3 regions of the Micromonospora sp. NPDC003241 genome follow, and region 3 is predicted to be linked to each of the others. Evidence: riboswitches for the same ligand, from Rfam matches in the RefSeq annotation. Region 3 holds a riboswitch; each other region holds the start of a gene.
The links. Region 3 has a riboswitch for cobalamin ahead of ACWDVW_RS11160 (ribonucleoside-diphosphate reductase subunit alpha). Riboswitches for the same ligand answer to the same signal wherever they lie in the genome.
Positions count from the first base shown of each region.

Region 1 (9,579 bases), on a different contig from region 3:
AGATCGCCGAGCAACTGTCCAGTGTGGTCTGTGGGCTCCAGGCGCTGGGGCTGGCCGCTGCCCGACTGTGCGGTGAGGGTGAGCTGCACCAGGTGGTGGTGCAGATGTCGCGGGCGTTCCTGTTCCACGCCACCGCCGGCAACGGGGCGATCCTCACCGTCGGTATCGACGGCTCGGCGGAGGTCGGGGACATGGCGTACGAGGTCGCCCTGTTCTGTGCGCAGGCCGGCGATCACCTGCCGGTGTACGTGGAGCCGGCGCCCCACCTGACCGGGCGGTGATCCGCTAGCCGCGGTCGCGCTGCGCGTCGTACGAGGGCGCCGGGTTGGCCACCTGCCACAGTTCGGCCGGCAGGTTCGCGATGACGTCGTCGTAGTCGGCGGGGGCGACGTCACCCCGAATGGTGTCCATCACCGCCCGGATGCCGGCCTCGGCCAGGTCGGGGTCGACGTCGGCCCGGCCGCCGACGCGCTGGACGAACACGTCGAGCCCGAACCGTTCGGCGGTCTCGCTGGGCGCGAACGTGTACGCCCGCAGCCCTTCCGGGAGTTGGTCGGCCAGGTCCCGGGCCTCGCCGCCGTCGATCCGCTCGGCCAGCGTGGTCAGGGTGGCGCGCGCGATGGCGGTCGCCTGCTCCGTCGACGCGCCGGTGCGGTTCGCCACGGACTCGATGAACTCGTTCTCGTCCAACCCGCCGGCCCCCTTCTCGCAACGGATCTGGCGTCTACCCGGGAATCGTCGTGACAAACGGCACTCTTCACCCGAGTACGGCCGCTGGGGCATCGACGAGTCTTGTGCGCCGGTGCGCGGAACGGATAACGTCGCGCCGTCGCGGTAATGGGAAGCCGGTGTGAGACCGGCGCGGCCCTCGCCACTGTGACCGGGGAGTTCACTCCGACTTGTACGCCACTGGGTCCGTGGAGGACCTGGGAAGGCCGGAGTTCGCGACGATCCGGGAGCCAGGAGACCGACCCCGACGTGTGATCTCGTCCACGAGGTGTTGGAAGGGGAGGTCGACTCATGCACATCGCTGAGGGCTACCTACCACCGGTGCAGGCGGCGGCATGGTTCGCGGTCTCGACACCGTTCGTCATCCACGGTGCGCGCAACCTGGTCCAGCAGGTCCGCGCGAACCCCGACGCGAAGCTGTTGCTCGGCGCGGCCGGGGCGTTCACCTTCGTCCTGTCGGCGCTGAAGATCCCTTCGGTGACCGGCTCCTGTTCCCATCCGACCGGTGTGGGTCTCGGCGCGATCCTGTTCCGAGCCCCCGTGATGAGTGTGCTCGGCACGATCGTGCTGCTGTTCCAGGCACTCCTGCTCGCCCACGGCGGGTTGAGCACGCTCGGCGCGAACGTCTTCTCGATGGCCATCGTCGGCCCCTGGGTGGCCTTCGGCGTGTACGCGCTGATCCGCCGGCTCGGTGGCGGCCTCGGCATCTCGGTGTTCTTCGCCGCCGCCCTGGCCGACCTGGCGACCTACTGCGTGACCAGTGCCCAGCTCGCGCTGGCCTTCCCCGATCCGGATTCGGGCTTCGTCGGCGCGCTGGCCAAGTTCGGGTCCATCTTCGCGGTCACCCAGATCCCGCTGGCGATCAGCGAGGGGCTGCTCACCGTCCTGGTGGTGCGGTTGCTGGTCCGGGTGAGCCCGCAGGAACTGCGCCGGCTCGGCATTCTGCGCCGTCCGGCCCCGACGACCCAGGGAGCGGTGGCGTGAAGTCGTTCGGCCGGACCAACCTGTTGTTGCTGCTCGCCGTGGTGGCGTTGGCGGTGGCGCCGCTGGTGCTGGGGCTCGGCAGCGGCGAGGAGCCGTTCACCGGTGCCGACGCCCTCGCCGAGGAGGCGATCGTCAACGACCACCCCGACTACGAGCCGTGGTTCAGCTCGATCTACGAGCCGCCGTCGGGCGAGATCGAGTCGGCGTTGTTCGCGCTCCAGGCCGCCCTCGGCGCCGGGTTCCTCGGCTACTACTTCGGGGTCGCCCGGACCCGGCAGCGGCTGCGTGGCGAGCAGACCGCGACCGGGGAGAAGACCACCGACTAGTGCTCGCGTTGGACGTGGCGGCGTACGCCAGCCCCTGGCGGCGCCGCCACCCGGCGGAGAAGGCCCTGTTGGCCCTGGGCCTGTTGGGGTGCGCGTTGCTCCTGCCACCGTGGCCGGGTGCTGCGGTGGTGGGCCTGACCGCGGCGGCGGCGTTGCTCGGGCCGGCGGCGCTGCCGCCGCGCCTGCTGGTCCGGGCGGCCCGGACCCCGCTGTTGTTCATCCTGACCGGCTCGGTGCCGATGCTGGTGGCGGTCTCCGGCCCGACGCGCGTGCGGTGGGCGCCGGAGGGGCTGGCGACGGCCGCCGCGACCGCCGGTCGGGCCTGTGCCGCGCTGCTCTGCCTGCTGCTGTTCGCCGCCACCACGCCGCTCGCCGACGTGCTGCCCCGGTTGCAGCGTCTCGGGGTGCCGAGCGCGGTCACCGAGGTGGCCGCGCTGATCTATCGGATGTTGTTCCTGCTGTTGGAGAGCGTGCACGCGGTGCGGCAGGCCCAGGCGGCCCGGCTGGGGTACCGGACCTGGGCCAGCACCTACCGGTCGCTGGCCGGGCAGGCCGGTGCGGTCTTCGTCCGGGCGTTCTCGCTGGCCCGGCGTTGGGAGGAGGGGTTGGCGCTGCGCGGTTACACCGGCTCGTTGGCGGTACGCACCGAGGTCCGTCGGCCGTCGGCGGCGTTCCTGACGGTCACCGTGCTGCTGTTGGCGGCGGTGGTGCTGGCCACCCGGCTGCTGGTGGCGCTCGGATGAGCGGCGACCCGCCCCCGGAGCTGCGCGAGGTCGGCGACCCGCCGCTGTTGGAGCTGCGCGGCGTCAGCTTCGGGTACGAGGCGGAGCGGCCGGTGCTGACCGACGCCGACCTGCGGGTGCCGGCCGGGCGGCGGATGGCCGTGCTGGGGCCCAACGGCGGTGGCAAGACGACCCTGTTCCGGCTGATGGTCGGCGCGTTGGCCGCCGACGCGGGCACGGTGCTGGTCGGCGGGGTGCCGCTGCGTCGGACCCGGGCCGGGCTGCTCGATGTCCGCCAGCAGGTACAACTGGTGCTCCAGGACCCGGACGACCAGTTGTTCGCCGCGACCGTCTTCCAGGACGTCTCGTTCGGGCCGGTCAACCTCGGTCTGGACGACGCGCAGGTGCGGCAGCGCTGTGCCGAGGCGCTGGCGGCGTTGGAGATCACCGACCTCGCCGACCGCCCCACCCACCTGCTGTCGTACGGCCAGCGCAAGCGGGTGGCGATCGCCGGGGCGGTGGCGCTGCGGCCCCGGGTGCTGATCCTGGACGAGCCGACCGCCGGGCTCGACCCGTCGGGGGTGGAGGCGCTGCTGCGGACGCTCGACGCCCTGCACCGGGCCGGCACCACGCTGCTGCTCGCCACGCACGACGTGGACCTGGCATACCGGTGGGCCGACGAGCGGGTGCTGGTGGCGGGTGGCCGGATCCGGCAGGGCGTGACCGGTGCCGAGCTGGGCGGCGGGGACCTGCTCGACGGTGCCGCGTTGACTCCGGCGTGGGCGCCGGTGGTGCACCGGCTGCTGGACCGCGTACCCGACCTGGCCGGTGCCCGGCCACGGACCCCGGCGGAGTTGGCCCGGCTGTTGGACGCTCTGGTCGGAGCCGGCCGAAAGGTTCCGGAAGGACCTTGACGCATCGATCAAGATGGTTACGATTTGCGCAATGCGACGGATTCGCCCGGAGCTCACCGGCCCCGACCCGACCGACGTCCATCCCGCCTGGCTGCCGCCGGCCGCGTTTCGCGCCGTCGGTTCCCGGCACACGCTCGTCCACGGCGACGGCCAGCTCGTCGACACGGTGCTGCACGAGGTCCGACTCGCCTGCGCCACGCACGGCGGCACGGTCCGCCGCTGCGCCGACGGCCCCCCCGCCGACCTCGTCCTCGCCCTGACCGAGACCGCCGGGCGTCCGGGCGGGACCGCACCCGCGACCGAGCCGTCCGACCGCTCACCGTCCGTCGTGGACGAGGACGGGACGCGACGGGTCCTCGACGCCGCGCGGGCCGACCTGGCCGCCGCCGGGGGTGGGCCGCTCGGCGACGAGGGGTACGCGGTCGTCCGCCACGGTGAGGTCACGGTGGTACTGGCCGACGCGCCGGCCGGACTGCTCCACGGACTGTTCCACGTCGTCCGGCTCGGCGAGTCGGCGTTCGGCGCACCGCATCCGGCGCGGGCGTACCGGCCGGTGATGCGGCGACGGATGCTGGACCACTGGGACAACGTCGACGTGCACCCGGTGATGGGCCAGGTCGAGCGCGGGTACGCCGGTGGGTCGATCCTCTGGCGCGACGGCCGGGCACACCCGGACCGGGCGCGGGTGCGGGCGTACGCGCGACTGTTGGCCGCGTGCGGGATCAACGCGGTGTCGGTGAACAACGTCAACGTGCACGCCACCGAGGCGCGGCTGCTCACCGACCGGCTCGACGACGTCGCCGAGATCGCCGACGACCTGCGTCCGTACGGCATCCGGGTGCACCTGTCGGTGAACTTCGCCGCGCCGGTGATGGTCGGTGGCCTGCCCACCGCCGACCCGCTCGACGAGAAGGTGCGCGCCTGGTGGGCCGAGACCACCGCCCGGGTGTACGCCCGCATCCCGGACTTCGGCGGTTACCTGGTGAAGGCCGACTCGGAGGGGCAGCCCGGCCCGTTCAGTTACGGCCGCGACCACGCCGACGGGGCGAACGTGCTGGCCGAGGCGTTGGCGCCGTACGGCGGCGTGGTGCACTGGCGGGCCTTCGTCTACAACCACCGGCAGGACTGGCGGGACCGCTCCACCGACCGTGCCCGCGCCGCCCACGACACCTTCGCCCCGCTCGACGGGAGCTTCCGGGACAACGTCGTGGTGCAGGTCAAGCACGGTCCGGTGGACTTCCAGACCCGGGAGCCGGTGTCGCCGGTGATCTCGGCGATGCCGGGCACCCGGTTGGCGGTGGAGTTCCAGGTGACCCAGGAGTACACCGGCCAGCAGCGGCACGTCTGCTATCTGGCGCCCTGGTGGCACGAGGTGCTGCGGTTCACGCCGTGGGGCGACGACGGGCCGACGGTCGCCGACGTGGCCGCCGACGGGGGTGGGCTGGCCGCCGTCTCCAACGTGGGCGACGACCTGTTCTGGACCGGTCATCCGCTGGCCCAGGCCAACCTGTACGCGTACGGGCGGCTCGCCTGGGATCCGCGCCTGCGTCCGGAGGACGTGCTCGACGAGTGGATCGACCTGACCTTCGATCCGGCGGCCGGCGCCGATCCGGAGCTGTTGCGCCGGACGCTGCACGAGATCATGGACGACTCGTGGCGCACCTACGAGCGGTACACCGCCCCGCTGGGGGTGGGCTTCATGGTGCGACCCGGGCACCACTACGGCCCGGACGTCGACGGATACGAGTACACCCCCTGGGGCACCTATCACTTCGCCGACCGGGACGGGGTGGGCGTGGACCGTACCCGGGCCACCGGCACCGGCTTCACCGGCCAGTACCCGCCACCCTGGTCGCAGGTGTACGAGTCGCCTGAGCAGTGCCCCGACGAACTGCTGCTCTTCTTCCACCACGTCCGCTACGACCATGTGTTGCGCAGCGGCAGCACGGTCGTGCAGCACATCTACGACACCCACTTCGCCGGGGTGGCGGAGGTGACGGCGATGAGTGACCGCTGGGCGGCGCTGACCGGGCTGGTCGACCCGGTCGTGCACGCCCGGGTGGACGAGCGCCTCGCCGAGCAGCAACGCAGCGCCCAGGAGTGGTGCGACCAGGTCAACGCCTATTTCCACCGTAAGTCCGGAGTGCCGGACGCGTACGGTCGCCCGCTGTACTGAGCGTGGGCGGGGTCGGTGCGGGTTGACCGACTCCGGTAGCGTGTCGGCGGTCTGCCTGGGGGAGGTTCCCCAGCGTTGTCCAGGGAATGGGGCTGTCAGTTGTCACTGTCCAAGAGGGTCGCCGTCGTGGCGGTCTCCGCGCTCACGGCACTCGCGATGACCGCCTGCGGTGGCGGCGGCGGTTCGTCGTCCGACTCGGATGCTGCGGCGCAGCCGAACGTGCTGGAGCAGCTCGCCAAGGACCTCAAGGGGTCGCTGCAGAAGACCGTGGAGAAGACCGAGTCCAGCGACTCGGTGACCATGTCGATGCAGGGCACGGCCGCCGGTGAGAAGATCACCGCGCAGGGTGTCATCGATCTGCGTGACCCGATCAAGGTCGAGATGACGACCACCGACTCGGACGGCAAGCCGACGACCATCCGGATGATCGAGACCGCGGTCTACGTCGAGGTCCCGGAGGCCGACCGCGCCAGCATGGGCGGCAAGCGCTGGCTGAAGATCGATGTGGGTGCGGCCGGCGCGCAGGCCGGCATGGACTTCACCAAGCAGCTTGAGGACGTCGACCCGACCAAGCAGGTCAAGGCGCTGCTCGCCAGCGAGAACGTCACGGTCGTGGGCGAGGAGAACGTGAACGGGGTGGACACCGTCCACTACACCGTGACCCAGTCGATCCAGGAGTACCTCCAGCAGGTCGACGCCGAGATGCGCAAGGGCGTCGAGCAGGAGCTGGCCAAGCAGGGCGTCAAGGAGATCACCATCGACCTCTGGGTCGACGGGCAGTACCAGCCCCGTCGGGCCAAGGTCGTCACCGGCAACCTCGGCGACATCACCGTCGACTACACCGACTACGGCAAGCCGGTGAACATCGAGACCCCGCCGGCGGCGGAGACCACCGACTTCGCCGAGATGATGAAGGGCCTCGGGGACCTGACCTCCTGACCCGGAACCACCACGACTGCCCGGTCGGTGAGTACCCCTCACCGGCCGGGCAGCGTCGTCTCCGCCGGAAGATCCAGGTACGCGGCGAGTCGCGCCGCGCCGGTGAGCAGGTGCCGGCCGCGTACGGTGAGCCGCTCCCGCCAACCGCGCAGCGAGGCGGCGAGCGGGGCGGCACCCCCGGCGGCGCGTACCCGGCGGAGCACGTCGGCGATGTGGTCGAGCCGGTATCCGCCGCGCCGCAGCAGGTGGGCGAGTTCGGCGTCCCGCACGTCGTCGGGGGAGTAGACGCGGTAGCGGGTCGCCGGGTCACGGTCCGGCCGCAGCACGCCGGCCCGTTCCCACTTGCGCAGGGTCGCCGGCCGTACGCCGAGCCGGTGCGCCAGGGCGCCGATCGGCAACCCCTCCCGGCGGCGCGGTTCGGGCGCGACCCCGGTGAGGACCGCCACCGCCGTCTCGACCGCGTCCAGGGTCTCCCGGTCGCGGCGCAGCAGGGCGTGACCCTCGTCGATCACCCGCAACGCCGTGTCGATCTCGCCCCGGTGCACGGCGCGCATGATCTCGCCGCTCGCCGCGTGCCCATGCCCCGGGATCAACGCCAGGTACGCGTCGAGCGCCCGGGCGTGCCGCTCGGCGTATCGGCGGTACCCGCTCGGACTGCGTTCGGCGGGCGGTAGGACCCCGTCCCGCTCGTAGTTGCGGACCGCCTGCGTGGACAGGCCGTACGGACGGGCGAGGTCGACCGGTCGCCGTACCCCGCTGTTTGAGGGTTGCACCACGTTCACCGTGCCATCTTGCTGGAAAGTCTCAATGGGCGGTTCAGCGATACGGTCGATGGAGTGACGAATCTCCTGGACCTGCTTCCCGTACCGCCGACCCTGCTCGCGCTCGGCGAACCGACCCACGGCGAATCCGCCTTCCTCCAGATCCGCAACGAGCTGTTCCTGGCGTTGGCGCAGCGCGGCTACCGGTCCATCGCGCTGGAGAGCGACCGGGCCGCCGGCCTGGTCGCCGACGAGTTCGTGCGGGGCTCCGCCACGGTGACCCTGGACCGCGCCCTCGCCGAGGGGTTCAGCCACGGGTTCGGCGACGTCCCGGCCAACCGGGACCTGCTGGTGCGGATGCGCGAGTACAACGCGGGGCGGCCGACGGCCGAGCGGCTGAGCTTCCACGGCTTCGACGCCCCGCTGGAGATCACCGGTGCCCCGAGCCCCCGCACCTTCCTGCTGCGCGTCTGCGAGTTCCTGGGCCAGGACCGGACGGCCGAGATCGACGCCCTGGTGGGGGACGAGGCGCGGTGGAGCGACCAGGCGGCGATCTGGGAACCGGGGCGGTCGGTCGGCGACACGCCCGAGGCGCACCGTCTGCGGGTGCTCGCCGACGACCTGCTGACCGAGCTGTACCTGCACGCTCCCCGGCGGCCGGGCGGCTGGCGGGCGGCGTACGCGCAGGCCACGTCTGCGGTCGCAGTGCTGCGCTACCACGCGGCGGCCGCCGCGCCGCTGGGCCGGGAGGAACGCTTCGCCCGACTGGTGGCGGTCCGGGACGCGCTGATGGCGGAGAACCTGCTCGCGATCCGCGCGGCCGAGGCGGACCGGGGCCCCACCCTGGTCTTCGCGCACAACCGGCACCTGCAACGCGACCCGGGCACGATGACGATGGCCGGCACCGAGGTCACCTGGTGCAGCGCCGGTGCCATCGCCGGCTCGCTGCTCGGCGACGGGTACGCGGTGGTGGTCGGCAGCCTCGGCGTCAGCCCGGCACTCGGCATCGAGGCACCCGAGCCCGGCTCCTTCGAGGCGGCCCTCCAGCGCGACGGCGACCTGCCCCGGTACGTCCCCGTCGCGGCGGTGCGTCCCGCCGGAAAGCGCAGCCACGACTACCGCTACTTCCCGCTGGAGCAGGCGACCGTGGACCACGCCGACGTGCTGCTGCACGTGCCGACCGGCACCGACCCGGCGATGCTCGCCGCCCGGATTCTGGCGCTGCCCGACACCACGCAACTGGTCGCGAGCGAGGAGAACGGTGCGCCGGAAGGTGCCTGGGGCGACCGGTTCTTCTCCGTCGGCCCGGATCACCGCCGGCCGTTCGCCACCATCGTGGAACGCGACGTGCCCGGCTTCGACGAGGACTCCGGACTCGACCGGCCGGGTGTCTTCCGGCTCAACCTCGACCTGGGCCGGACCGAGTTCGCGCGACTGTTCGGCTTCCCGCCCGCCGACTTCCCGCAGCACCGGCACGAGTACGACTTCGCCCGGCTGGACACCGTGCTGCCGCATCCCGCTTACGCCCGGCAGGGCTTCGCCAGCATCGTCATGCCCGGCCCGCAGATGCTGCCCGAGATCGACCGGCTGCTGGCGATCGCCCACGCCCGCGCCGTCGCCCGTGGTGAGCGCTCGGGGTGAGGTGTTAGGAGGGGACCCCTGCTATGCACGAGACGTTAGGAAGGGTCCCTTCCTTACACCTCACCGCACGAACTCCTCGCGGACCACGTCGGTCATCGGCGCGGCGCCGCGCACCAGCGCCAGCGCCATCAGCGACCCCATGGCCGCGGTCGCCGCCTCCGACGCGACAAACGTCAGCGTCGTCGCCGCGACCAGCAGCAACGCGGTACCGACCGCCACCACCGGCGTACGCAGCACGAAGTAGCCGGCCAGCCGCAGCACGTCCCGCAGCCGGAACGTGAACAGCGAGGTGATGACCAGTGCGTTGACCCCGACCACGGCGACCCCGACGCCGACCGTCACCAGCGGCACCACCCACCAGCCGGGGACCCCGGCCACCGGCAGGTT
Region 1 is NZ_JBSFSO010000032.1:24,410-33,988, reverse strand. It holds gene ACWDVW_RS22870 (roadblock/LC7 domain-containing protein) at 1-281, shown strand, start outside; gene ACWDVW_RS22865 (DUF2267 domain-containing protein) at 286-690, opposite strand; cobalamin riboswitch at 816-990, shown strand; gene ACWDVW_RS22860 (energy-coupling factor ABC transporter permease) at 1,021-1,713, shown strand; gene ACWDVW_RS22855 (energy-coupling factor ABC transporter substrate-binding protein) at 1,710-2,039, shown strand; gene cbiQ (cobalt ECF transporter T component CbiQ) at 2,039-2,782, shown strand; gene ACWDVW_RS22845 (energy-coupling factor ABC transporter ATP-binding protein) at 2,779-3,675, shown strand; gene ACWDVW_RS22840 (alpha-glucuronidase) at 3,707-5,851, shown strand; gene ACWDVW_RS22835 (hypothetical protein) at 5,978-6,790, shown strand; gene ACWDVW_RS22830 (MerR family transcriptional regulator) at 6,829-7,563, opposite strand; gene ACWDVW_RS22825 (DUF6194 family protein) at 7,627-9,192, shown strand; gene ACWDVW_RS22820 (hypothetical protein) at 9,253-9,579, opposite strand, start outside.
Region 1: linked by a shared signal. The riboswitch ahead of ACWDVW_RS22860 (energy-coupling factor ABC transporter permease) and the one ahead of ACWDVW_RS11160 (ribonucleoside-diphosphate reductase subunit alpha) in region 3 are both predicted to bind cobalamin.

Region 2 (9,579 bases), on a different contig from region 3:
CCACACGATGTGGTCGCGTAGCAGCGGCACGTCGGCGCTCGTCAGGCCGAGATGATTGGTGATCACCAGCCACACGGTGCCCAGCGACAGATCTGCCGGCCCCACCGTCACGGCCGCCGCCACCGACAACACCAGGCCGACCGCGAGTACGACCACCACGGCCACCATGCGCACCGCTCGGACCGGCTTCGCCGGAGTCTGCGCCGGCCGGGTGGTGACGGTGGTCAGCTGCTCGCCCCGCCGACGCCCCGGGCCAGTGCCTCCACGGCGAGTACGTTCCGCACACCGGCCGAGGTGGAGGAGAAAGCCAGGGTGACGTACCGCTTGCCCTTGACGGCGGGCAGGTCCTTGAGCGCCGGGTGCTTCTCGAGGAACGCCTGCTTGTCGGCGGCGGTGTCCCAGCTCGCGTCGACGAGCACGATGACGTCCGGGTTGCGCTCGACGACCGCCTCCCAGTTGGTGTCGGCCCAACTGCCGGTCAGGTCGTCGAAGATGTTGGTGACCCCGGCCGCAGACATGATCATGGCTGGGCCGCCGCAGCAGGCGCCGGCGCTGGGCGCGTCGTTGCCGCCGTCCCACCACAGCACCCGCGTACCCTTCGCATCCGCCGACACGTCCGCGATGCGCTGCTTCTGGTCGGCGATCAGCGTCTCGGCCCGCTCCGCGACGCCGAAGATCGCGGCGATCTCCCGGATCTCGGCGAACACGTCGTCGATCGCCAGCTTCGCCGGTCGCGTCTCCTTCGGACAACCGGCGGCGGAGACGTACGTGCCCACGCCGAGCTTCTGCCACTCGGCACGGTCACCGGCCCCCTCGTCGCCGAACGCGCTCGCGAAGGAGCCGTAGACGAAGTCGGGCTCAAGTTCGAGCAACTTCTCCTTCGACGGGTACTCCTTGGCCAACACCGGCACCTTCGCGTACGCGGCGGCGTACTCGGGCAGCACCTGGTCGTCGAGGTAGGCGGTGCCGGCCATCCGGTCCTCCAGGCCGAGCGCCAGCATGATCTCGGTGGCGGGCTGGTTCATCGTGACCGCCCGCGCCGGAGGGCTCGGGACCGTGACCGGTATGCCGCAGTTGGTGACCGATACAGGCCCGGCGGCGGACGCCGTGGCAGCCGGATCACTGTCGCCGGTCGTGGCGCAGCCACCCACCAGGACGAGTACGACGGAGAGCGGCGCGGCAACGCGCCAGGACGCAGGGAACCGCATAGCGGGACCACCTTCCAGCACCTCGTGGACGGGTCGTACAGGTGCCGTGGCCGGTCTCCTGGCTGACGGGTGGTGCGCTGGCGACCGGCCTTCCCAGGCATACGCCCAGTGACCTTGCGGTGGCCTCCAGCATCCCGATCACAGTGGCGAGGGCCGCACCGGTCTCACACCGGCTTCCCGAGCACCACGGCGAAGTCACCCTAACCAAAGCAGGCAGCACCGTCAGTGGCCTAGATCATGGCGAGAGTCCACGTCGGCCCAGTGTGCCCGCTCACCCGAGGTGCCGTCGGACCAGCCAGACGCAGCACGCTCCTGCTGTTCTGCACTGCCGTAACGGCCCCGATCGCGGCAGACGAAGCACATAGACGCACTGCCTCCGCAGACGCCTAGCGCACTTGACTGGGGGTCAAGGGGTCGTCGGTTCGAATCCGGCCGTCCCGACGCAGGTCAGAAGGCTGACCCGGATATCGGGTCGGCCCTTTTCGGCGTTCTGGGGACCACACCGGTCAAGTGCGCCACTCGGTAGCCCTCCTTGACCGCTGATCAAGTCTCAAGTGTCCAGCCGGGATGACTTCCGAATCATTTGCTCTGGATCAAGGCGGCCCGGGCCAAGGTCGTTCGGTTGGTGAGGCGCTCCACCTTGTCCCCGTCCGGGGATGCTGGACGGCCTGGCGACTGCTCGACGAGGAGATCCGCTTCTAGGTACCGGTAGCCGTACAGCTACGGCTAGCTTGGCCAGCCGATCGAATCGAGGAACTCCTCGACGGCGACTACGACCCGGCCGAGGACTGCGATCGATTCGGTAAGCGGGCCGGGTACGTACATGCCGTGATCCGCACCCTCCACCTCCAGCACGTGGGGTGACAGCCGGCGGGCCAGGTCGCTGTCCCAAACTTTGTCGGCAGTGCCACCCACGAGCAGGAAGGGCGCGTTCGAAAGGCGCAACGCATCAGCGACCCATGGCAGGGTGAGCAAGGGCGTGAGCCACACGGCGGGCAAAGCTCTTTCGGCGGCAATCTTTGCCGCATTCGTGCCGAGCGACTTGCCGATCAGCAGTGGGCGGCCGCGGAGAGTGTCGATCAGTGGAGTGATCTCAGCAGTGACCCAGCCCTCGATTTCCGGCTGATCGAACTTCGGAAACTCCTGGGACCACGAGTACCGATGCACCGTTGCGCCTCGCTGTTCCGCTACATCGCCGGCATACATCAGCAGGGGAGCACTCGGTCCGAACCTACCGCCGGGAATCACGACAGCGTCAGTCACGCGGACGACCATACCTAGTGCTTTGACCACGAAGGTTCGCGGTGTTGGGGTCAGGCTGCCTGATCATGCGGATCGTGTTTATGACGTGTGTGGACGTGCGGCGAATCGTCCTGGGGGTCAAGGGGTGTCGTCGGTTCGAATCCGGCCGTCCCGACGCAGGTCACAGGTGCACATTCGATTGATGGATGCGCCCTTCCTGGTGTTCTGGGACCAAGATCAGTCAAGTTGGCTGCATCTAGCACTCCTTGACCGGTGGTCAAGTCTCAAACGTCCAGCCGGAATGCCTGCCGAATAGTTCGCACGCTGGATCAAGGCGGCGCCGGCCCGGCCCGCCAGCGAACCTCCGGCCGGCCGCACTTGGGACGACCAAGCCCTTGACGAACTCGGGGCTCCGCCCCGAACTCCGGCCCGACTGCCCGACTGCCCAACGGGGAAACTAGGACCGTTAACGTCTACCCGCCAGACCGTTCCTTCCGGAGGTACTGTCGGATTTCCGCCCCGAGGGCGCTCGCCGCGGCCAGCGTGAAGAGGCTCCGCACCACCAAGCCCACTCCGAATGATCCCCGGCTCAGGTGATCGTCGACATTGGCGGCGCCGAAGAGCATCAGTCCGGCGCGCATCAGCGTCTCGCGCCGATGACGACGGGCAGGGGCACCTTCCACCCCTACCTCGGGATCTCGCCGGACGTCCGTTCATCCATAGCGGTCAGGGTAGACCCACGCCCCTGACTGCGACGAGAGGCGACGAGGCATGGCACGGTCCCCGGCGAGAACGTCCCCCTCCCATGAAGGACCCGAACACCGACCTCGTGGCGAGATCGCCGAGAGTGTCAGCGTCCGGAAGCTAGGCGGGAACCACACGGTGTGCGCGATGGTGGTCGGCATGCCGTCGACTAACGGCCTGATCTTGGGGATAGCGAGCGTGACGTGCGTGGACGGTGCGTCCTGGGGGTCAAGGGGCGGCCTTGTTAGTCGTTGCACACCGTGTCGGCGTACCGGGCGAACTCCTCAGGCGTGTGAAGCGCGGCGACGTAGCCGCCGGGCTCCCCGCCCTTCCATCGCTTGGTGAGGATTACGGCGGAGCCCGTCTGGCCGCGCAGTTCGCCGATCCGGAACGGAAAGTCCTCCACGGCGCCACCGTCCTTGTTCCAGGCGCGCAGGTCGTAGATCTGGGTGTCGTCTAAGGTGGGCGGTGCCAGCTTCGTCTGCCATCCGGCCGCTGGGTCGAGCAGCACGACTTCCTCTGTGGTGCGGGCGCTATGGCCGGGATCCCGCTCTAGCTCGATTACCTTGTCGGTGACCCCACCGTCGTCTCTGCCGACGTAGAGAGTAATCGCGTCGGTCCCGGCCTTACCCCGGCACCAGTCGAATACCCCGACCAGTCGGCCATCGGCGTCCAGTCGCACCCCGACCGCGCCCTCGGTGACCGCGCTGCAGCCGGTCAGCCCGGCCAGCATCAACGCGCAGATCAGTACCAGCATCCCTGTCCGTCGCATCCCGTCAGCGTGAGCATCGACGGTCACCAGGTGATCACAGCAAGAGTTCGGCTTGACGACGTCGAGGCTCTTTGCGTACGGATGGGTGCTGACGATCAACGGCGGTCAGCCCGACGCGACAGCTACCGTGGCGGCGCTGTTCAAGCCAGGTCATCGCCCGCGTCCACACTCGGGTTGGGGTCAGCTCCCGGGGACCAGGAAGGGACCACACGGTGTGCGCGATGGCGGATAGCACACCGTTGACCACGCGGCCTGATCTTGGCGATGGTGTGCGTGGCGTGCGCGGACGTGTGGCGAAGCCTCCCGGGGCACGTTGAGGCTGGCTGGCGCTGCTGGACCAGCGTTCACGGGGTACGGACTGACGGCAGCTAAAGCCCGGACGGCTGCGGCGAAAGCCAATCCCGGTGCTGTGTCTTCAGGGCGTCCCGGTGCTCTCCGGTCGACAGAACGACATCAGCTCCACCGTCGTAGGGGTGATACAGCCAACGAAGATCAGTCGGCGCGAGGATCACGTTTGCCAGTTCATCGTCGGCGACAGCCCTCAACAGGACGTCAAGCACGTCCGGTCGCCAGGAGATCGTCTCGGCGTAGAGCTGGGTATAGGCGCGGCACTCAGGCTCTTCCTCGAGGTCTTCCAGCAGGGTCTGCCAGTGCCATGCCGACGGCGCGACCTCCGAACGCCTCGGCCACATCTGAGGTGTGGTCGCCTGGCCCTCTGTCCACTCGCTGGTGATTACGATGAGGACAGCACCCGGATCAAGCTTCGACAGCACCGTATTGTGCCGGTCAAGCATGATCCTGTACTCGCCCTCATTGACTGCGTACCGCGCCGATCCCGGCAGGCTGTGAAACCTCACCCACCGATCCGGGTAACGACCAGGAAGCCAGTGAGCGAAGGGAGGGCACTCGGGCCAACGCTGCTCCCACCGTTCGGTCAAGGCCGCTGGGTTCAGTTCTTGGCTCCGTGTCACGGCAACCTCAGGTGCGCGGAGAGCAGAAGAGATAGAAGAAATTCGAAGCCCTGACCGCGTTTCCGCTGGTCAGGGCTTCTCTTCTGTCGGGACGGCCGGATTCGAACCGACGACCCCTTGACCCCCAGTCAAGTGCGCTACCAAACTGCGCCACGTCCCGATGCTCCCGCGTCGTCCTGCCCGCGACAGCCGGTACAGCTTAGCGCAGCTTCCCCTCTCCGCCGCACAGCCCCCTCCCCACTGTCGTGACCACCCCCACCACCCCTAGAGCGTCCTAGGAGGGTGGGGTGTGGGTCAGCCGTGGGCCTTGCCTCGGCCGCCGGGGCCGAGCTTCTTGCGGGGGCGTACCGAGATCTCGATGGGGCTGCCCTCGAAGCCGAACTCCTCGCGGAGCTTGCGTTCCACGAAGCGCTGGTAGCCGGCGTCGAGCGGGCCGGTGGTGAAGAGCACGAAGCGCGGCGGGGCGACCCCGGCCTGGGTGGCGAACAGGATGCGGGGGGCCCGTCCCCCGCGTACCGGGTGCGGGGTGGCCTGCACCAGGGCGGTGAGCCACGCGTTGAGCTGCGCGGTGGGGATCCGGGTCTCCCAGCTCGCCAGCGCCCGGTGCAGGGAGGCGGCGAGCTTGTCGACTGCCCGTCCGGTCATCGCGGACAGGTTCAGCCGGATCGCCCACGGGATGCGGCGCAGTTCCCGGTCGATCTCCTTGTCCAGGTAGTACCGGCGGTCGGCGTCGACCAGGTCCCACTTGTTGAAGGCGATCACGAGTGCCCGACCGGCCTCGGTGACCATGGTCAGGATGCGCTGGTCCTGCTCGCTGATCGGCTCGCTGGAGTCGAGCAGCACCACCGCCACCTCGGCCGCCTCGATCGCCGAGGCGGTCCGCAGGCTGGCGTAGTACTCGGTGCCGCTGGCCTTGCCGACCCGCTTGCGCAGGCCGGCGGTGTCCACCAGGTGCCAGGTGTCGCCGCCGATGGTGACCAGGCTGTCGACCGGGTCGACGGTGGTGCCGGCGACGGCGTCGACCACCGCGCGTTCCTCGCCGGAGAAGCGGTTCAGCAGGCTGGACTTGCCGACGTTGGGCCGACCGACCAGGGCGACCCGACGCGGGCCGCGCGGGCGGTTCTCCACGATCTTCGGCGCTTCGGGCAGCGCGTCCATGATGGCGTCGAGCAGGTCACCGGAGCCTCGGCCGTGCAGGGCCGAGACCGGGTGCGGCTCGCCGAGGCCGAGCGACCACAGCGAGGTGGCCTCCAGCTCGATGTTGCTGTTGTCGGCCTTGTTGGCCACCAGGATGACCGGCTTGGCGCTGCGCCGCAGCATCTTCACCGCCGCCTCGTCGACGTCGGTGGAGCCCACCGTCGCGTCGACCACGAAGACCACCACGTCGGCGGTGAACACGGCCGTCTCGGCCTGCGCGGCGATGGCCGCCGCCCGGTCCTTCGCGTCCGGTTCCCAGCCGCCGGTGTCCACCACGGTGAAGGTGCGACCGGACCACTGCGCGTCGTACGGGACGCGGTCGCGGGTCACGCCGGGTACGTCCTCGACGACCGCCTGTCGGCGACCGATGATCCGGTTGACCAGGGTGGACTTGCCGACGTTGGGGCGGCCCACCACGGCCACCACCGGCTGCGGACCGGTCGGCTCCTCGATGTCGAGGTCCGGCTCCCGCAGCTCCACCCAACCGTCGTTGTCAGTCACGCCCATGCCTCGTTTCGTTGGCCGGTGGCGGGAAACACCCACACCACCGTGCCGGATGGTCCGGTCGCCGGCAGAGCCGGCAGGTCGTCGCGCCCGGTCACGCCACGTTCCGCTCGGCGAGCAGCGCCCGCAGCTTCGCCACGACCTCGTCGATGCCCAGCTCGGTGGTGTCCAGCACCACGGCGTCGGGGGCCTGCGCGAGCGGGTCGGCCTTGCGGGTCGAGTCGATGTTGTCCCGCCGGGCCAGGTCGGCGGCGGTCGCCGCCACGTCGGAGGCGTCCTCGGCACTGCGACGCGCGGCACGGGCCGCCGCCGAGGCGGTGAGGTAGACCTTGAGGTCGGCGTCGGGGGCGACCACGGAACCGATGTCACGGCCCTCGACCACGATCCGGCCCGCCTTGGCGATCATCTCGCGCTGCCGGGCCACCAGCAGCGCCCGGACCGCCGGCACGGAGGCCACGGCGGACACGGCGGCGGTCACCTCGGGACCCCGGATCTCGGCCTCGACGCCGACGCCGTCGGCGGTCACGCCGTAGCCGGTGGGGTCGGTGCCGATCCGCAGGTCGACCTCGGCGGCGACCTTGCCGACCGCCTCGGCGTCGGTCAGGTCGACGCCGGAGCGCAGCACGGCCCAGGTGATCGCCCGGTACATCGCGCCGGTGTCGAGGTAGCGGGCGGTGAGGCTCGCCGCCAGCCGCCGGGAGACGGTGGACTTACCCGAACCGGACGGCCCGTCCACAGCGACCACACAGCGCCCGGTCGGTACGTTTTCCTCCACCGTCGTCCTCCTCAGCCCGTACCCCGCGATCCGCCGCATCGGCGGACGCGAGCGGTTGCCCACACAGCTTCCATCATGCCCGGCGCCGTGGCGCACGGCCCGCCGGCCCTGCCGGCCGCCAGGAGCCTACCGTCAGCGGTACCCGCGAGCGCGGGGTCAGTCACCCACACCCTTGAACAGGGCGGCGACCTCCGCGTTGGTCAGGCGCCGCGTGCGCCCGGGACGCAGGTCGCCGAGCCGGATCGGCCCGATGGAGGTACGCACCAGCCGGCTGACCGGGTGTCCGACCTCGTCGAGCAGGCGCCGCACGATGTGTTTGCGGCCTTCGTGCAGGGTCAGCTCCACCTGGGCGGTACGTCCCAGACTGCCCACCACCCGGAACGAGTCCACGGTGACCGGGCCGTCCTCCAGCTCGATACCGGCGGCCAGGCGCTTGCCGAGGTTGCGCGGGATCGGCCCGGCCACCTCACACAGGTACGTCTTGGCCACCCCGTAGGAAGGGTGCATCAGCCGGTGCGCCAGGGTCCCGTCGTTGGTGAGCAGCAGCAGGCCCTCGCTGTCCGCATCGAGCCGCCCGACGTGATAGACGCGCTGCTCGACCCGGTTGCCGACGAAGTCGGCGAGCGCGGTGCGCCCCTTCTCGTCGGCCATCGTGGAGACCACGCCGCGGGGCTTGTTCAACGCCAGGTACACCAGCCGGGTGTCGGCCACCAGCCGCTCACCGTCGACGTGGATGACGGCCTTGGTCGGGTCGACCTTGTCGCCGAGCTGGGCCACCCGCCCGTCGACCGTCACCCGCCGACGGAAGATCAGGTCTTCGCAGGCGCGTCGGGAACCGACCCCCGCCGCGGCGAGCACCTTCTGCAGGCGTTCCGGGCCGGTGTAGACGGGGGCGTCGGGGCGGGGGGTGCGGTCATCGCGCGGCATCAGCAAGCTCTTCTACGTCGTCGGGGAGGAACGGGGCCAGGGGCGGCAGGTCGTCGAGGCTGTTCAGGCCGAGCTTCTCCAGGAACATCGTGCTCGTCCGGTACAGATAGGCCCCGCTGTCCGACTCGATGCCGCACTCCTCGATCAGCCCACGGGTCACCAGGGTACGGATCACCCCGTCGCAGTTGACGCCCCGGATGGCCGATATCCGCGACCGGGTCACCGGCTGCCGGTACGCCACCACCGCGAGGGTCTCCAGCGCGGCCTGGGTCAGCCGGACCGACTGCCCGTCGAGCACGAACCGTTCCACGTAGGTGGCGTATTCCGGCCGGGTGTAGAGCCGCCACCCGCCGGCCGCCCGGCGCAGCTCGAACCCGTGCCCGGCGGCGGTGTAGCTCGCGGCGATCTCGTCCAGCATCGGCCCGACCCGCTCGGCGGGCTGTTCGAGGATCTGGGCCAGCATCAGCTCGCTGACCGGTTCGTCCACCACCAGCAGGATCGCCTCCAGCGCCCCGCGCAGTTCGGCGTCGTCGAGCACCGGCGGCGGCTCCGGCACCACCCGCGTCCGCCCGCCCCGCGGCCTCCGTCCCGCCCCCTCCTCCGCGATCTTGGTACGCGACCGCCCCTCCTGGGGCACTTCCGCACCAAGATCCGGAGCTGCCCCGGGTTCGGCGGTGAGTTCGGCGACAGCGGGTTCCGCGCGATCGGGTTCGGACTCGACGGGATCGGGAGTGGCCGGATCCGGGACGATGGATTCGGGGGCAGGGCGCTGCCAGGGCGGGATCCAGGCGGCGGCCTGGTCGGCCAGCGAGTCCCGGCGTTCCTCGTTGCTCATCCGGCGCGCTCCTCCGTCGTTACCGCCTCGTCCACCGGCGCACCCGACCCAGCCGGCGGCGCATCCGACCCGGCGGACGCCCCACCCAATGCGGGCGTCGGTGCACCGGGCCCGGGCCCGGTCGGTGTTCCGTCGGGGGCCGTCTCATCCGGGTTGCCGGCGTACTCGTCGATGGTCAGGGTCGGGCTGCCGTCGATGGGGCCGGTCCAGCGTACGGTCAGCTCCTCCAGCGCCTGTTCCTGCACGAAGGCCACCACGCCCTGCCGGTACAGCTCCAGCAGCGCCAGGAACCGGGCGACCACCTCGAGGGTGGCCTCGCAGTCGGCGCAGAGCAGCGAGAAGGTGGCGGTGCCGACGCGGCGCAGCCGCTCGCTGATGATCGCGGCGTGTTCCCGGACGCTGAC
Region 2 is NZ_JBSFSO010000053.1:24,762-34,340, reverse strand. It holds gene ACWDVW_RS28615 (iron chelate uptake ABC transporter family permease subunit) at 1-168, opposite strand, end outside; gene ACWDVW_RS28610 (ABC transporter substrate-binding protein) at 225-1,208, opposite strand; cobalamin riboswitch at 1,240-1,432, opposite strand; gene ACWDVW_RS28605 (alpha/beta hydrolase) at 1,935-2,471, opposite strand; gene ACWDVW_RS28600 (hypothetical protein) at 3,439-3,951, opposite strand; gene ACWDVW_RS28595 (DUF3885 domain-containing protein) at 4,335-4,937, opposite strand; tRNA gene ACWDVW_RS28590 (tRNA-Pro) at 5,024-5,097, opposite strand; gene der (ribosome biogenesis GTPase Der) at 5,232-6,641, opposite strand; gene cmk ((d)CMP kinase) at 6,733-7,413, opposite strand; gene ACWDVW_RS28575 (pseudouridine synthase) at 7,570-8,340, opposite strand; gene scpB (SMC-Scp complex subunit ScpB) at 8,327-9,175, opposite strand; gene ACWDVW_RS28565 (segregation and condensation protein A) at 9,172-9,579, opposite strand, start outside.
Region 2: linked by a shared signal. The riboswitch ahead of ACWDVW_RS28610 (ABC transporter substrate-binding protein) and the one ahead of ACWDVW_RS11160 (ribonucleoside-diphosphate reductase subunit alpha) in region 3 are both predicted to bind cobalamin.

Region 3 (9,579 bases):
GCCAGCTCACCGACCCCGTGTCCGAGCAGCGCGTCGGGCCGCACCCCCCAGGCGGCGAGCTGTCCGGCCAGGGCCAGGGCCACCACCACGCGTACCGGGGCGGTGACCCGCCGATCCGACCGGTCCGGCTCGTCGTCCAGGCACCAGGACAGCAACGGCCGTCCCGCCACCGGCCCGGCGGCGGCGCAGGCCCCGGTCAGCAGGTCACGGAAGACCGGGAGCCGGTCGTGCAGGTCGCGGACCGCAGGTGCGGCCGGCGATCCGTCGCCCGGGAAGACGAAGACGATCCGGGGCCGGCGGCGGACCGGATCGTCCCGGTACGCGGTCGCGGCAGCCGCCAACCGATCGGCCAGCCCGGTGCCGTCGGTGACGAGCGCCAACCGGTACGGCGCGTCGTCCCGGGCCGTCCCGGCGCTGGCGACCACGTCGGCCACGTCCAGGTCGCCCCGGTCGCGCAGGTGCCCCGCGAGGTCGTGGGCACTGCGCCGCAGCGCGGACGCCGACCGCGCGGTGAGCGTCACCAGGTGCGCGCCGGTGCCGGCCGGCGGCGGTACGGGCTCGCGGGGCGGTGCCTCGCGCAGCACGGCGTGGGCGTTGGTGCCGCCGAAGCCGAACGCGTTCACGCCGGCGACCAGCGGTCCGGGTGCGGTCCACGGGCGTGCCTCGGTGACCACCGTGAAGCCGGCGGCGTCCAGGTCGTACCGGGTGGACGGTCGGACGTGGTGCAGCGACGGCGGCAACTGCCGGTGCCGCAGGGCCAGCACCACCTTCAGCAGCGCCGGCATGCCGGCGGAGTTGAGCAGGTGTCCCAGGTTGGTCTTGACCGACCCCAACCAGCGGGGCGTGCCATCGGGGCGGCGCGGATACGCGGCGGCCAGCGACCGCGCCTCCACCGGATCACCGAGGCCGGTGCCGGTGCCGTGCGCCTCGACGTACGAGACGGCGGCCGGGTCGAGCCCGGCGTCCGCGTACGCGCGCGCGATGACCTCCCACTGCCGCTGCGGATTCGGGGCGAGCAGGCTCAGCGACCGGCCGTCGTTACCCACGGCGGTGCCGGCGACCAGCGCCAACACCGGGTCCCCGGCGGCGTACGCGTCGTCGGGGCGGCACAGGACGAGCGCCGCGCCGCCCTCGCCGGGCACGAAGCCGTCGGCGTCGGCGTCGAAGGCGCGACACCGCCCGGTCGGCGACAGCGCCTCGGCGGCGTCCAGCAGCCGGTAGGCGGTCTCGGTGAGATTGAGGTTCACCCCGCCGACCACCGCGATGTCGCACTCGCCGGTGGCCAGGCTGCGCGCGGCCAGGTGTAGTGCGACCAGCGCCGAGGAACAGGCCGTGTCCACCACGATCGCCGGACCGACCAGGTCCAGCGCCTGCGACAGCCGGGCCGCCACGAGGTTGCGCAGGTTGCCGACCAGCGCCGCCGGTGCGGTGACCGGACCGGCGGCGGCCAGCAGCTCCGGGAAGGCGCTCTCACCGACGGCGGCGAAGACCCCGACCCGGCGGCCCTGCCGACGCGGCCCGGCGTACCCGGCGCGTTCGAGCGCCTCGTACCCGATCTCCAGGAACAGTCGGGCGTGCGGATCGGTGAGCCGGGCCTCCTCGTCGGAGAGCCCGAAGAAGTCCGCGTCGAGCTGCATCGGATCGTCCAGGAAGGACCCCCAGCGGGGCCGACCGTCCTGCGGCGTCCACCGGTGCTCCGGGACCGGCCGCACCGCGTCGACGCCGTCGACGAGCCCGCGCCAGAACTCGTCGGGGTCGTCGGCACCCGGGAAGCGGCAGGCCATCCCGATGACCGCGAGCGGCGTCGCGCCGGAGCGGACGTCCTGCGACGCCGGGGCGCGCCCGTCGGGCGGTGCCGGTCGGGTCGTGGGCGGCCCGGCCAGGATGCGGTCGGTCAGCGTGGCGACGGTGGGGCAGTCCCGCAGGTCCGCCGGATCGAACGTGGTGCCGAGGGCGTCCTCCAGCCCGGCCAGCACCTCCATCGCCTTGAGCGACGAACCGCCGATGGCCAGGAACCGGTCGTCGGCCGCGATGGTGTCGGCGGGCCGGTCCAGGACCCGGGCCCAGACCGCCCGGACGACCTGCTCGACCCGTCGCCGGGACAGCGGCCCCGAATCGCCCGACGGCCGCGCCTCCGACTGCCGTGTCGGTTGCGTGTTCGCGGGTGCCCCCGGAGGTGTGTCGCCGGACGCGGACGTCCCCGGCAGGCTGGTCGCCGCCGGGTGCCAGCGGCGTTCCCGGTCGGCGAAGTCGCCGGCCAGGTAGCGTTCGCGCATCCGTCGCCGCCGCAGCTTGCCGCTGGTGGTCCGGGCGAACGCGCCGGGCGGCAGCGGCAGCACCCGTACGTCGTCGTGCCCGGCCGCCTCGGCGACCCGGGCCCGCGTGGCGTCGAGCACCACGGCCGCCCCGGCCGGCGGTCGCGCCCAGGCCACGAACACCACGATCCGCTCGCCGCCGGTGTCCGGGTCGGTGCAGCCGACCACCGCCGTCACCGTGGCCGGCAACCCGACGGTCGCGGCGGCCACCGCCTCCAGGTCGGGAGCGTGGAACGTCCGACCGTTGACGAAGATCACGTCCTTCGCGCGGCCGGTCACGCAGAGCCGACCGGCGCGCTGGAAACCCAGGTCACCGGTGTGCAGCCAACCGTCCACGAAGGTCTCCCGGCTGGCCTGCGGGTCCCGGTGGTAGCCGCGCGCCACGTTCGGGCCGCGTACCTCGATCAGGCCCACCCGGCCCTCGGGCAGCAGCCGGTGCCGCTCGTCGACGACGCGGACCTCACAGCCGGGCACCGGGTGCCCCAGGTCCATCAGCTCCACGGCGTCCGGGCCCGGCCCGGTGGTCACCGCGCGGCCCTGGCTCAGCGCGGCCCGGTCCAGCACCAGCGGCACGGCGACCTCTCCGGGCGGCGGGAAGGTCACCGCGAGGGTCGCCTCCGCCAGGCCGTACACCGGTCGCAGGGCGGACGGGGCGAGCCCGGCCGGGCGGACGTGCGCCAGGAAGGCCCGCCACACGGTGGGGGAGATGGGCTCCGCGCCCACCACCACGCACCGGACCCGGCTCAGGTTCAGCGTGGCGAGGAGGTCCGCCGGGACCCGGCGGACGGCCAGGGCCAGCGCGAAGTTCGCCGCCGACAGCAGGGTCGCGCGGTGCCGGTGGGCGGCGGTGAACCACAGCGCCGGGCGCTTGGCGAACGCCATCGGGGGTACGCGGACCTGGGTGCACCCGATGGCGAGCGGGGTCAGGTGGGTGCCGATCAACCCCATGTCGTGGAAGTACGGCATCCAGGTGACCAGGACGTCGTCCGGCCCGGCGCCACTGGCCAGCCGGGACTGATCCACATTGGCCAGCACGTTGGCGTGGGTCAACTCCACCCCGCGCGGCGTGCCGGTGCTGCCGGAGGAGAACTGGAGGAACGCCACGTCGGTCGGGTCGGCCGCGAACAGCTCCTCCGGTGGGGTGCCGGTCCGCAGGTCGGCCAGCCGCAGCACCGGGCCGTCCAGCCCGTCGGCGATCGCGTCGGTGGCGTCGTCCACCACGGTCACCGCGTCGGTGAGCAACTCGCGGACGGCGCGTACCCGGGTCGGCTCGGGTGGCAGCGGCACCGGGACCAGCCCGGCGGCGAGCGCCCCCCAGAACAGCGGCTGGAAGTCGTCCCCGGCGTCGGCGACCAGGATCACCGGAGTGCCCGGGGCCACGCCGGCGGCCCGGTAGCCGCCCGCCACCCGCAGCGCCTCGTCCCGCAACTCTCGGACGGTCACGGTGCGTTCGGTGCCGTCCTCGCGCACGTGCACGATGACCTGCTCGGGTCTGCGATCCGCGGCCTGGAGGAGGATGTCGAGCAGTGCCCGTCGGTCGCCGGGTCCGGCCGCTGTCTGCACGCGACGATGCTAGTGGGCATGATCGACAACCCGGCCGGCGGTCGGCGGGATGCCCGACATCTGGCACGCGACACGCCCGGCACAGCATCTGGTGTTGTCATCTTCGCGCCGTACCCATATATGGTGTGCCTCGTAGCTGGTTCGGCCGCCACTGAAACGGCGGTCGAGGCAAGAGGGAACCCGGTGGGAATCCGGGACTGCCCCGCAGCGGTGAGTGGGAACGACCGCCGTCATCACGCACTGGACCCGCCAGGTCTGGGAAGCGACGGCCAGTAGGCGCGAGCACCAGGCCCACGAGTCCGAAGACCTGCCAGCGCGCCGCACGCGACGTGTGCGGCGGTCGAAGGCCGCGTGGGACGGCCGACGCCACGAGCTGGTCAGTCACGGCAGCAGTGCCGTCGGTGACCGGCGGCGTCCTCCCGCGCGGACCCGACGATCTCGGGGACAGGCGTGAGGAGGGGGAACATGACGGTGACCCAGGAGCAGGCGGGGCCGGAGCAACGCCGGCACGTCATGCAGGTCCGCAAGCGGAACGGCGACACCGAGCCGGTGGACGTCAACAAGATCGTCAAGGCGGTGGAACGGTGGGTCGCCGACCTGGACGAGATCGACCCGCTGCGGGTGGCCACCAAGACCATCAGCGGGCTGTACGACGGCGCGACCACGGCCGAAATGGACAAGCTGTCCATCCAGACCGCGGCCGAACTGATCGGTGAGGAGCCGCAGTACTCGAAGCTGGCGGCCCGACTGCTGGCCGCGTACGTGGACAAGGAGGTCCGCGGGCAGCAGGTGGCCAGCTTCAGCCAGTCCATCCGGTACGCACACGACCTGGGCCTGATCGGCGACGAGACCGCCGCGTTCGTGGCCCGCAACGCGCGCAAACTGGACGACGCCGTCGACCCGGCCGGGGACCTGCGTTTCGAGTACTTCGGGCTGCGCACGGTCGCCGACCGGTACCTGCTGCGGCACCCGCAGACCCGGCTGGTGGTGGAGACGCCGCAGTACTGGCTGTTGCGGGTCGCCTGCGGCCTGTCCCAGACGCCCGGCGAGGCGATCGGCTTCTACCGGCTGATGTCCAGCCTGGCCTACCTGCCCAGCTCACCGACGCTGTTCAACTCCGGCACCCGGCACACCCAGATGTCCTCGTGCTTCCTGGTCGACTCGCCGCGCGACGAACTCGACTCCATCTACGAGCGCTACCACCAGGTCGCGAAGCTGTCCAAGTTCTCCGGCGGCATCGGCATCTCCTGGTCCCGGGTGCGCGGTCGGGGCGCCCTGATCCGCGGCACCAACGGCAGGTCGAACGGCATCGTGCCGTTCCTCAAGACGCTGGACGCCGGGGTGGCCGCGGTCAACCAGGGCGGCCGTCGCAAGGGCGCGGCCTGCGTCTATCTCGAACCGTGGCACCCGGACGTGGAGGAGTTCCTCGAACTGCGGGACAACACCGGCGAGGAGTCCCGGCGGACGCACAACCTGAACCTCGCCAACTGGATCCCGGACGAGTTCATGCGGCGGGTCGAGGCGGACGGCGACTGGTCGCTGGTCGACCCGTCGGACGCCCCCGAGCTGCCCGACCTGTTCGGTGAGGCGTTCGACGAGGCGTACCGGGCGGCGGAGAAGAAGGCGGTCAAGACCGTCAAGGCCCGCGACCTGTACGGGCGGATGATGCGGACGCTCGCGCAGACCGGCAACGGGTGGATGACGTTCAAGGACGCCTCGAACCGGCTGTCCAACCAGACCGGCGCCCCGGGCAACACCATCCACCTGTCGAACCTCTGCACCGAGATCCTGGAGGTCAACGACGACGCCGAGACGGCGGTCTGCAACCTCGGGTCGGTCAACCTGGGCGCGCACGTCACCGCGGACGGTGTCAACTGGGAGCGGCTGCGCGCGACGGTGCGTACCGCCGTGGTGTTCCTGGACCGGGTGATCGACATCAACTACTACCCGGCCGCGCAGGCGGCGGCGTCGAACCCGCGCTGGCGCCCCGTCGGGCTCGGGCTGATGGGGTTGCAGGACGCCCTCTTCACGCTGCGCCTACCGTTCGACTCCCCGGCCGCCCGGGAGCTGTCGACCCGGGTGCAGGAGGAGATCTTCCTGACCGCGTTGGAGACCTCCGCCGGCCTCGCCGAGCGGTTCGGCCCGCATCCCGCGTACGCCGAGACCCGCGCCGCCCGGGGCGAGCTGCACCCGGACCTGTGGGGCGCCGAGGTCGGCCAGCCCGAGCGGTGGGCTGCGCTGCGCGAGACGATCGGCCGGCACGGCCTGCGGAACTCGCTGCTGGTGGCGATCGCGCCGACCGCCACCATCGCCTCGATCGCCGGCTGCTACGAGTGCATCGAGCCGCAGGTGTCCAACCTGTTCAAGCGCGAGACGATGTCCGGCGAGTTCCTCCAGATCAACACCTACCTGGTCCGCGAACTGAAGGCGCGCGGACTGTGGACGGCCGCGATCCGGGAGCAGATCAAGCGCGCCGAGGGTTCCGTGCAGGGCGTCGTCGAGCTGCCCGCCGACGTACGCGAACTGTTCCGGACCGCGTGGGAGCTGCCGCAGCGGGCGTTGATCGACCTGGCGGCGGCCCGTGCCCCCTTCATCGACCAGTCGCAGTCGCTGAACCTGTTCCTGAGCGCGCCGACCATCGGCAAGCTCTCCTCGATGTACCTGTACGCCTGGAAGTCCGGGCTGAAGACCACGTACTACCTGCGGTCGCGTCCGGCGACCCGGATCCAGCAGGCCACCGTCGCCGTCACCCCGAGCGTCACGCCGGTCGTGGCGGTCAGCGACGACGAGGCGTTGGCCTGCTCCCTGGAGAACCCCGAGAGCTGCGAGGCATGCCAGTGACCACCGTCTCCGAGACCAGCACCAGCACCAGCACCGGCGTGGGGGAGCGGCACCTGCTGCTCGACCCCGGTATGGACCTGACCCTGCGGCCGATGCGGTACCCGCACTTCTTCGACCGCTTCAAGGACGCCATCAAGAACACCTGGACGGTGGAGGAGGTCGACCTGCACTCCGACCTCGCCGACCTGGCCAAGCTCTCGCCGGCCGAGCAGCACCTGGTGTCGCGGCTCGTGGCGTTCTTCGCCACCGGCGACACCATCGTCGCCAACAACCTCGTGCTCAACCTCTATCAGCACGTCAACTCGCCCGAGGGGCGGTTGTACCTCTCCCGGCAGTTGTTCGAGGAGGCGGTGCACGTCCAGTTCTATCTGAACCTGCTGGACACCTACGTCCCGGACGAGAAGGAGCGGTTCGCGGCGTTCGCGGCGGTGGAGAACATCCCGTCGATCGCCCGCAAGGCCGAGTTCTGCTTCAAATGGATCGACTCCATCTTCGCGCTGCGCGAGCTGCGGACCCGGGAGGACCGGCGGGCCTTCCTGCTGAACCTGATCTGCTTCGCCGCCTGCATCGAGGGCCTGTTCTTCTACGGCGCCTTCGCCTACGTCTACTACCTGCGCTCCCGGGGCCTGCTGCACGGCCTCGCCTCGGGCACCAACTGGGTGTTCCGCGACGAGTCCATGCACATGGCCTTCGCCTTCGACGTGGTCGACACCGTCCGCGCCGAGGAGCCGGACCTCTTCGACGCCGAGATGGAGCAGCAGGTCAAGGACATGCTGGCCGAGGCGGTCGAGTGCGAGGTGCAGTTCGCCGTCGACCTGCTGGAGCAGGGCGTCTCCGGCATGTCGCCGGCCGACATGCGGGAGTACCTTCAGCACGTGGCCGACCGGCGCCTGGCCGTGCTCGGCATCGCACCCATGTACGGCAGCGGCAACCCGTTCGCGTTCATGGAGTTGCAGGACGTCCAGGAGCTGTCCAACTTCTTCGAGCGTCGGGTCTCCGCCTACCAGGTCGGGGTGACCGGCTCGGTCAGCTTCGACGACGACTTCTGACCGGCTGAGACGGATCGCTGGTCCCGGGTGGCGTGACGCCGCCCGGGACCAGCGGCGTTCCGGCCCGGGCTCCGGCCGATGCCTGGCCCAATGGTCGTGTCGGCGGCCCCTGTCGAGCTGAACCGTATGCGCTATCGGCCCTCTCGGCTGCGAGCGCGGCCAGCGGGCCGACGACTCGGCGGTGTGGCGGGCCGGGCGGTCCCGGTCGCTGCCGATCGCCCCTACCCGCCCGTCCGGGGAGACGAACCCGGACACTCCGACCGTGGAGGCCATCAACGCGGGCCGACCGTGCTCGAACGGTGAGTTGCGGTCAGGCCCGGCGAGCGGCGCGGCAGCTCGGCTCGGCTCGCACGGCCACTCCCTGCCGGCGCAGGGCAGGTGGGCGCTCACCGCGATCCGTCGCCGCCGTCAGCTCGACAGTGCCCGTACCCGACATGGCAGTCAGCCGCCCCGGCCCCCGGCCCCGGCCCCTGGCCCCGGCCCCTGGCCCCGGCCCCTGGCCCCGGCCCCTGGCCCCGGCCGACGTCTGCGTCTCCGACCCTCGGCCGACGCCGACGCCGACGCCGACGCCGACGCCGACGCCGACGAGCTTCCACGGGTGCCGGCGAGCTGGCCGAGCGACTGCGGGGAAAGGCCGCTCGTCGTGGGCGGACCGGAACCGGTCGCGCCCGTACCCTGTCGCAATGTTTCTGCTGATCCGGCGTGACCTCGGGTCCACCGACGTGCGGTCGCGGGATCGCCGGCCGGGTCGGGCCCCTGGTGTGTCGGCAGTGACCGCGGTGCGGGGACCGGTGGCCGAGCGCGGCCCCGCCGTCCGCTGAGCGGCCCGTGGCGGCCGTCGTGTTCCCGGCTCGCGCGCCCATTCCGGCCCGCTGTCGCCGCCGCCAGGCGTCGCGGCGACGTCTCCTCGTCCCGTCGGGGCATCCACCAGGCGAAATGCCGGCAGGAAACATCGAGAAACTCGTTCGTCATCTTCCGTTGACCGTGGGATGAGTCGAGTGTTAACTGTTAACAGTTATCAGGAGGACAACGTGTTGGACGTCAGGCCGATCAGGGCGGAGTCCCTCGGCGAGAAGCTGGCCGGCGAGCTGCGCCGTCGCATCATCGTGGGCGACGTGCCGTCGGGCACCCGTCTCGTCGAGGAGGAGCTGGCCGATTCCTTCCAGGTCAGCAGGGGTCCGGTCCGCGACGCGATCCGCATCCTGCGGTCGGAGGGACTGGTCACCGGCTCCGGCCGCAACGCGGTCACCCGTTCGCTGAACGACGCTGACATCGAGGAGCTGATGGCCCTGCGGGAGTCGTTCGAGCTGCTGGCGGTGGAGCGGGCCATCACCGTCCGACGCGAGGTCCTCGCCCGTCAGTTGCGTACCGCGCTGGTCGACATGGACGCGGCCGTCACCGACCGTGACCCGGTCGCCTTCACGACCGCGGACATCCGGTTCCACAGCGCGTTCTTCGCCACCGCCGGGATGACCCGGCTCAGCGTCCTGTGGGACCAGTTCCGCCCCACCATCGAAGGTCTGCTGCACGCCTCCGGCAAGCGGCTGGCCGACCTCGCGCCCTCGGCGCGGGAGCACCACGACCTGGCCGGGCTGATCACTGCCGGCAAGGTCGCCGAGGTCAAGGCCGAGCTGCACCGACACCTGCAGACGACCTGCTCGCGGCTGCGTTCCGCGAATCCCCCGACCCCCGTCCAGAGAGAGAACGACCTATGAGAACACGCATGCTGCGCCTCGCCGCGTTGGCCGTCGCCGGCACCCTCCTGGTGACCGGCTGCGCCAACCGCGGCGGGAGCGAGACCGCCTCCGGCG
Region 3 is NZ_JBSFSO010000010.1:54,897-64,475, forward strand. It holds gene ACWDVW_RS11155 (amino acid adenylation domain-containing protein) at 1-3,878, opposite strand, end outside; cobalamin riboswitch at 3,999-4,207, shown strand; gene ACWDVW_RS11160 (ribonucleoside-diphosphate reductase subunit alpha) at 4,344-6,719, shown strand; gene ACWDVW_RS11165 (ribonucleotide-diphosphate reductase subunit beta) at 6,716-7,768, shown strand; gene ACWDVW_RS11170 (GntR family transcriptional regulator) at 8,800-9,483, shown strand; gene ACWDVW_RS11175 (tripartite tricarboxylate transporter substrate binding protein) at 9,480-9,579, shown strand, end outside.